Regions from separate parts of the Shewanella sp. VB17 genome, predicted to be linked through region 2. Evidence: predicted binding sites of a transcription regulator. Region 2 holds the regulator's gene; the other holds the start of a gene.
What was found. Region 2 encodes LexA, which represses DNA repair genes until DNA is damaged. Its sites were predicted from a motif close to TACTGTATNNNNATACAGTA; they were not measured.
Positions count from the first base shown of each region.

Region 1: a site for LexA is predicted at 2,048-2,067, ahead of recN (DNA repair protein RecN). Genes of this name have one in related genera too.

Region 1 is NZ_JABRVS010000001.1:3,943,737-3,948,044, reverse strand. Features, by position in the region: gene HQQ94_RS17045 (hypothetical protein) at 1-250, shown strand, start outside; gene recN (DNA repair protein RecN) at 341-2,002, opposite strand; gene HQQ94_RS17035 (AEC family transporter) at 2,163-3,146, opposite strand; gene HQQ94_RS17030 (YjaG family protein) at 3,453-4,058, opposite strand; gene barA (two-component sensor histidine kinase BarA) at 4,033-4,308, opposite strand, start outside.
Region 2 is NZ_JABRVS010000001.1:771,916-776,223, reverse strand. Features, by position in the region: gene plsB (glycerol-3-phosphate 1-O-acyltransferase PlsB) at 1-1,346, opposite strand, end outside; gene lexA (transcriptional repressor LexA) at 1,573-2,190, shown strand; gene HQQ94_RS03305 (cell division inhibitor SulA) at 2,187-2,699, shown strand; partial or broken gene coxB (cytochrome c oxidase subunit II) at 3,178-4,290, shown strand.

The DNA of each region.
Region 1 (4,308 bases), 3.2 Mb from region 2:
GGGTCTTGATTCATGGGGCGATGATTGGGCGTATCTTATTTCCAACGATGCAGATAAGGGATTTCAGCAGCCGTTATGTTTTAAAGAAAAGGGCATAAATCCTATAGATTGTAAAGCATTGACTAAAGCAATCATTAATAAAAAATTTGAAATAGAGCTAAACCGATGTGAAAAAGTAGATTTATCGCCAGCAAGTTGTGATATTGAGCTTGAGAACAGGTTAACAGATCTAAAAATAATATTTATTTAGTCTCAGTTTAAGTATTCCACTTCAACATATTAAATCCTGCATGTTTAAGTGGTTTTGAGATACCGTTTAAGAGGGCATTATTAAGAATAATTAACTTTGTAATAGTTCTTTAGCATTGGCTAAAGTATTGCTGGTTATCACATCGCCACCGAGTAGCCTTGCGAGTTCCTCGATACGCTGGGATTTATTTAACGAGACCATAGAGGTCTCTGTTTTCCCTGCTTTACTGTGCTTGTTGACGAACATATGTTGATGACCGTTACCAGCGACTTGCGGCAAATGAGTGACACAAAACACTTGAGTTGAATCACCTAAGGTGCGAAGCATGCGGCCAACAACTGCAGCTGTGGGTCCTGAAACCCCAACATCGACTTCGTCAAAAATGAGTGTCGGTGTCGATACTTTTTTGGCTGTAATCACTTGTATGCCTAAGCCTATACGTGAAAGTTCACCACCAGATGCGACTTTAGAGATGGCCTGCATTGGCTGACCTGGATTCGTTGATACCTGAAACTCTATGTTATCACAGCCATTAAGCGACATTGATTCTGGGTTAAATGTTACAGCGATACAGAATTTACCTTTTGGCATACTGAGTTCATGTATCGATTGAGTCACTTTTTTATTTAGTTCTTTCGCATAACGGATCCGGCTTTGACTGAGTTTGTTAGCATGAACTAAGTAATTCTGTTTACTGGCATTAACTTGCTCTTCTAATTGGAGCAAAGCACTTTCATCGGAATCTAATGAATTGAGTTCTGTAAGCAGTTCTTGATGATGATCGTAGAGTGTCGTTGGGAGAACTTGATGTTTACGTGATAGCTGCATTAATTGTGAAAGCCTTAATTCAAGCTTTTCAAAATACTCAGGATTTAGTTCAAGTTTATCTAAATAGCACTCTATTTCATTACTGCTTTCTTGGATCCGAATAAGGGCCTCATTGAGCATAGTGACCACGCTTTTGAGATGGGGATCGTATGATTCAAGTTCCTGAGCTTGAGTGATCCCAGTATTAATAAGTGATTCAATATTGGCTTGTTCATTGTCTTGTAATATGCTGAGTTGTTTTTTGCATGCTTCTACCAGTGCGGTACCATTAGCCAGTTTTTTATGTTCAGCTTCAATGTCCTCAAACTCGCCTTTATTGAGTGCAAATTCATTGAGCTCTTCGACTTGATATTGTAATAACTGTTTGCGAGCAATACGTTGATGTTGAGTTTGCTGCAGAGATTTTAACTCCTTCTCTATGAGTTTACAGCGTTGATATCCAGAGGACACCGCCTCAAGTAACAGTCTGTGATTAGCGTAGCTATCGAGTAAAGTGAGTTGATGCTCATTTTTAAGCATAGCATGATGAGCGTGTTGCCCATGTATTCCAATTAACAGTTGTCCGAGGCTTTTAAGCTGACTGAGAGGGACTGGATTACCATTGATATAAGCTCTTGAGCGTCCATCACTATTGATTGTTCGTCGAAGAATACACTCTTGCTCTAATTCAAGATCATTATCTTCAAGCCAACGCTTTGCTAAGGGAACATCGTTTAATGAAAACCTTGTACTGACTTCAGCTTTTGATGCACCAGGTCTAACCGTTGTTGCATCAGCACGGTTACCTAAACATAAGCCTAAGGCATCAATTGCGATAGATTTACCAGCACCTGTTTCACCTGTGATGCTGGTCATTCCAGGTTTAAAGTCAAGTTCGAGAAATCGAACGATAGCAAAATTATTAATGCTAAGTTGGCAAAGCATGCTGTGATCCCTTCACTTTGTTATACTGTGTTTATAAACAGTATATACTGTTATTATATACAGTAAAGCTTTGTGTGAAAAATCGTGCCATAAAGCTTGATGTTTTTCTGCTTGGACAGGTAAATATAGGGCCGTCCTAGTGTTCAGTGGATACTATTTTTTAATGGAGCACATTCTCGATTAAAGGCAAGGTTAACATACTTAGTATAGTGCCTAGCATTATGGCTTGCGCACTCATTACGACCTTAATTTGGTATCTGTCTGCTAATAGGAAGACACTCGCAGCGGTCGGAAGCGCAGCTAATAACACACCCATTATGAAATAATCTCCCTTGACGTTGAAAGCCGACAGTAAAACATAGGCTAGTACTGGCTGGATGAATAATTTAGCCAAATTTATCCAACTTAGCTCGATAATTGTGTTGCAAAGAGATTTTTTGTTATCGGGAGTGTCCTGATGTGTGTTCACTTTAGCCAGAACCATGCCGATAGCGAAGAGGGCACAAGGAGTAGATGTCATGCCTATTTGCTTTAGCGCAATAGAGAGCGGATCAAATAGCTCGAATTGGGTGGCAGATAGGAGTATACCAATACTACTGCCGATAACGACAGGGTTGTGCATTAAGGAAAGAATAATAGTGAACAGCGGTGAGTACTGTTCGACTTCCTTTTTCACTCCAGTCACTTTTTTTTGGTATAGCTCAATAGAGACAAGGGCTAAAGCGAAGATAATAACAGATAATAAGCTTGCAATTGCAGCGGCTGTCAGGGCACTGCTTTGCTTGGGAAATAACATGGTCAACATAGGCATCCCAATAAAAGCGGTGTTACCGAATGTCGTGTTTAGTGCCCTTAATGCAGCTAAGTCAGCACGTCCCTTATTAGTAAGGTTGGATATTAATATCACCAGTAGATAAGTGATCATCATGGCGAGACTGTAACCAGCAATAAATCCCCATTGTAATATTTCGTTTATGGGAGTTTTCGCCAATACAATTAACATGATGGAAGGAAATGCCACGTAATAAACATACTGGTTCAAGACGAGATCTGTATTGGCTGGAAGTCGTTTTATTTTTTGCACTAATGATCCCAAGAGCATCATGAAGATAACAGTAAATAATGGGGTAAGGATGGGGGACATGAGCAGTAATTCCAAATAGGGTGTGTACCGAACTAAAGTACCATAACGGGTGTCATGTGGACTACGATCTTGGGTCTACGGATATAAAGAGGCCGTGTTTAAATTTACTTCGTCATTTCATTGGCACAGTGTTTCACTTTGATTATCAGCGTTGTTTTCGATCTGGTGTTAGGGGGTTATTTGAGTAGTATTAATCTGTGTTTTTAATTCCCACCGTTATTTTTATTCATAAATAATTAAATGGTGCTTATACTCAAGTGACTTCAAGATGCAGGATTCAGCATCTTGAGGTTTTGGGTATAAAAGTTAGTTTTCTTGTGTACCAATCCCAATATTGGATATACCTGCATCGATAATATCTTTACGTAATGACTTAATAAACTCAGCGTTAAGTTTAGGATTATCTTCAATGAGCTCTAATAAATTTTCTTGTAGAGCTTTTTCATCCAGCATAACTTCATGATTAAAAATGTAGTCATCGAATGCCTCTTCATCAAGTTCTACTTCTGAAATCGCTTCGATGTAATTGGCTACTGTACTTGATGATAGTTTACTTATATTGACAATATCTTCTTCGACTTTGCTTTGTATTGCACTTAACAGCGCGATCAATGCCGTGGTTGCATCCATAGCAGGATAAACGCCGTACACATCAAAATTAGCCGGATCTGGTGTTATAAGCTCCAATCTTTCTAAGTAAATGTCGATATTCAACTTTAATTTTGAATCATAGCTTGATTGCCATAATAGGTTTAGCACTGTGTCTAATACCTGAGGATCGCCAAATTCACAGACTTCAGAAAAAAGTTGATAATTTGGCAACATGCGCTGGCATAAAGCGATGGCGAATACTTTTTTCTGCTGAAGGTCTAATGCTTTTACACGTTTAAAGAAGCCTAGTTTTGTTGTCATCTATTATATCCGTTGATAACTGTGATATCACTTGATTTGCTGCCGATTCTACCTTAATTAACTCGTCAAGTAACTCAAGTATTTCAGGTTCGACATCTTCTACAGCAGCACCATGCTTTAAGCTAGATTCAATCGCCTGGCAAAGTTTTTGTGTTGTTGGTACGCCGCAATAACAACAAGCTCCATGAAGTTTATGTACAGATGAAAGCATTGATTTTTGATTCAGTTCCTCTAATGCTCTTTTTATGTG
Region 2 (4,308 bases):
TTCTTTTTCTTCTTGCCACTTAATTCTTTGTGGTAAGTCGCCACTTCCATCACATGATCATAACCAAGATAAACAGGGACAAGTGTCACCGGACGTTTCATCCCCCGCAGCACGCTATTTAGCGTCATGGCGAGCATCCCTGTTTTAGGTGCTAACAGGCGTCCAGTTCTCGAGCGGCCACCTTCAGTGAAATATTCAACTGAATAGCCTTTAGTAAATAATTGATCCAAATATTCACGAAAAACGGCAGTGTATAATTTATTTCCTTTAAAACTTCGGCGAATAAAAAAAGCACCACCTCGACGGAACATGGGCCCAGCAGGCCAAAAATTAAGGTTGATACCGGCAGCAATATGCGGAGGCACCATACCTTGGTAATAAAGAATATAAGAAAGCAGTAGATAATCCATATGACTTCGATGGCAAGGGACATAAATAATCTCATGACCATCATGGTGTAACTGCCTGATCTGCTCTGCACCTTTAATATTGATGCCTTTATAGAGCTTATTCCATAGCCAGGTTAAAAAACGTTCGGTGATACGCACAAGACTATCTGAGTAATCCGCCGCGATTTCATCTAAATATTCCATCGCTTTGGCTCTGGCCTCAACTTCAGAAATTTTCTTACTTACCACCTCTTCTTGAATGGCTTTCTGCAGCGTTTCAGAACTGACTAATGCATGAAAAAGAGCTTGTCTTTTGGGTAAAACAGGTCCTGTCATCACTTTACGCTGTCGACTAAAATGCACTCGTGCTACACGCGCTAATTTTTGCGCAATACGTTTGTCAGTACCGTGTTCATCTGCCATATTACGAATTGAAACAGAGTTAGAAAATTGCACAAAGTTATGTCGACCCAAGAACAAAATCATCAAACACTTTCGCAACCAAGTGGGGTTTTCACGCTCCAAGACAGCAGCTTTCATCGTGTCATCTTCTTTACCTGGCGTTCTGCCCCAATAAAGACTGACTGGCACAAGTTGAACATCAAGATCTGGACTTCTTTTATGGGCCTTTAACAAATTCATAAAACTACTAAGAAAGAATTCGTTACTTTTCCGTTGGCCCATAAGTGGTTTGGCAGCTTCTAAACAAACCACCCTAGGACTTAATTCCCCGCCGACCTCCAGCGGATCGTAAGGGCTCGGTAAGCCTAATCCTTCTGTTATTTCACTCAGGGCGGCAATATCACTGAGAGACTCAGTTTTCATCACATAAACAAGGGGCCTCTCGGGATCTAAATTAAGGTCCTTGAACGGTTCTTGCGGTACAACAATCGTCTGCACTAACTTATTTTGAAGCCAGCGTAATGATTTAAACCAAAGGGAATCTTGTTTGGACATTATTCTTATACAATGTATTTTAATTTAATGGCTACATAGAGTATCAGATATAGATACATCCACCAAATTAGCTCAGCTCAATGACAAATATCATCTATCACCATCGACTAAGGGTTAAACAAAACAAACGATAAAGAAGAGAAAAACGATTAACACTGGTTAATACTTGCACTGCATGAAATACTGTATATACTGACAGTTACTGTATAGAAAGACAGGATTTACCATGAGACCATTGACACCACGACAAGCTGAAATCCTTGAACTAATTAAGTGCAATATTGTTGACACAGGTATGCCACCAACTCGTGCGGAAATCGCCACACGTTTAGGTTTTAAAAGTGCTAACGCCGCAGAAGAGCACCTAAAAGCCTTGGCTAAAAAAGGCTGTATTGAAATTATCCCAGGCACATCTCGTGGTATCCGCTTAACTCAACTCGAAGAACCTGAAGAGTCTGGCTTACCCTTAATAGGACAAGTCGCAGCAGGAGAGCCTATTTTAGCTCAAGAACATGTAGAACAGCGCTATAAAGTTGATCCAAACATGTTCCATCCCAGTGCCGACTTTCTCTTGAGAGTACGTGGCGATAGTATGAAAAATATTGGTATCCTTGAAGGTGATCTTTTAGCTGTCCACAAAGCAGATCAGGCCCGAAATGGTCAGATAATTGTGGCTCGCGTCGAAGATGATGTCACCGTTAAACGCTTTGAGAAAAAGGGCAACACTGTTTATCTTCACGCAGAAAATGAAGATTACACACCCATAGTCATCAACTTGGCTAATCAAAGCCTCAGTATTGAAGGATTAGCTGTCGGCGTTATTCGCAACGGTGACTGGCAATGAATACACTCATAGGTAATAGCCCTAGGCATCCAGGGTTATGGTTGGAACATGAGAATAATCACTCAAGACAATTACAAACGAGCACAGTCACAACAATAACGACCCACACACAAGGGCGTAACGAACTCAAAAAAGTCAGCGCTCAACTCGCGACGCTAAGCCAACAAGGACAATGGATAGTATTGATCAATCCACCAAACATAGATTACAAAAAAATGTTAACTGACGCTGGCCTTAACATGAATCGAGTCCTATTGGTCCACGCCAAAGATGAAGTCGAAACACTATGGGCAATGGAAAAAGCACTAACAAGTGGCACATCAAGTGCCGTATTATGCTGGACTCAATCTTTAGATTCCCGTGATAATCGCCGCCTTCAAATTGTTGCTAAAAGCGCCCGAGCCTTAGGCATTGTAATAGAAGACACCAATGCCAGTTTATATGCAAATAACCGTAACAACACGCTAAATACTGCCATACCACAAAGGGGGTTCTGCTCTGTTCATTAGCAGATTAACCAAGAGATTGACTCAAGCCCCTAACAGGGGCTTTATTTTGAATAAATGGCCTATTTAACAATGCAAAAAATACATACGTAATAAAATTTAAAAGACGGATCATCACTTATTTTTAAAATACGAAAAAGTAATCTTGATCAATATTGCAACACCAAGTAAATTAGTCGCATAACAACGATAATTTGTTATATCCAAACGATTTAGTCGTCTGCAAAGTCAATCAATCCACAGTGATATAACTGCATTGTATTACCTAGCAGAAATCGGAACTGATATATTCAGTCGTAGGTATGAATGTGGGTAATTCTGGCAGTGATTTAATAAAACTGCTTACTTTCACGATAAAAAGTAAAACCACTAACATGCTTTGAAGTCATCGTTGCTTTTTTGGGAACTGAAGAGTTTACATAGAGCAGAGACTTACTGTGTGGCTCTTCTTTGTCTTATTTTTTGACAGAGGAGAAGTCTAGTGAAAAAAACGCTGTATTGCTTTTTGGCGTTGCTGTTTACGTCATCCGTTGTGGCATCACAAATGCCCTTAAATATGACCAAAGGTGTCACAGAGATCAGTGGTAAGGTTTATAGCCTGCACATGATCATTTTATATATTTGTTGCGTGATCGGAGCCCTGGTTTTTGGTGTGATGATCTATTCCATTATTAATCACAGAAAATCCAAAGGTGCTGTTGCAGCCAACTTTCACGAAAGTACCAAAGTCGAGATAGCTTGGACTGTTGTGCCTTTCATCATTCTTATTTTAATGGCTATTCCTGCCACTCAAACCTTGATCGCAATGGAAGATCCTTCTGATGCCGATCTGACCATCAAAATCACCGGTTCTCAATGGAAATGGCACTACAGCTATTTCGACCAAGATATCGAATTTTATAGCCTACTTTCAACACCAAGAACCCAAATTGAAGGGACTGAAATAAAAGGTGAAAATTATCTCCTCGAAGTTGATAAGCCATTAGTGCTCCCCATCAATAAAAAAGTCCGTTTTTTAATGACCTCCGAAGATGTTATCCACTCTTGGTGGGTACCCGCTTTTGCCGTTAAAAAAGACGCCAATCCTGGGTTTATTAATGAAGCTTGGACCCGAATTGACATACCTGGTACTTATCGCGGTCAATGTGCTGAATTATGTGGTAAAGATCATGGATTCATGCCCATTGTTGTCGAAGCCGTTTCTGAAGCAGATTTTGATATCTGGTTAGCAGAACAGAAAAATCAAGCCAATTCTGCCGCAAAAGAAGCCCAAGCCGCTTTAAGCCAAACCTTAAGCATCGAGGAACTCATGGCACAAGGAGAGCAAGTATATATGGCACGCTGCGCCGCTTGCCACCAACCCAACGGCATGGGTTTACCCGGCGTTTTCCCTGCAATGAAAGCCAGTAAAATAACCACCGGCCCGTTAACTGATCACTTAGAAATAGTCATTAATGGTAAAACAGGCACGGCGATGCAAGCTTTCGCAAAACAATTAACAGCGCAAGAGATTGCAGCTGTAATTACTTATGAACGTAACGCCTGGGATAACAACACTGGTGATACGGTTCAGGCTGCTGATGTTAATCAGCACGGCCAATAGGGGAACGCT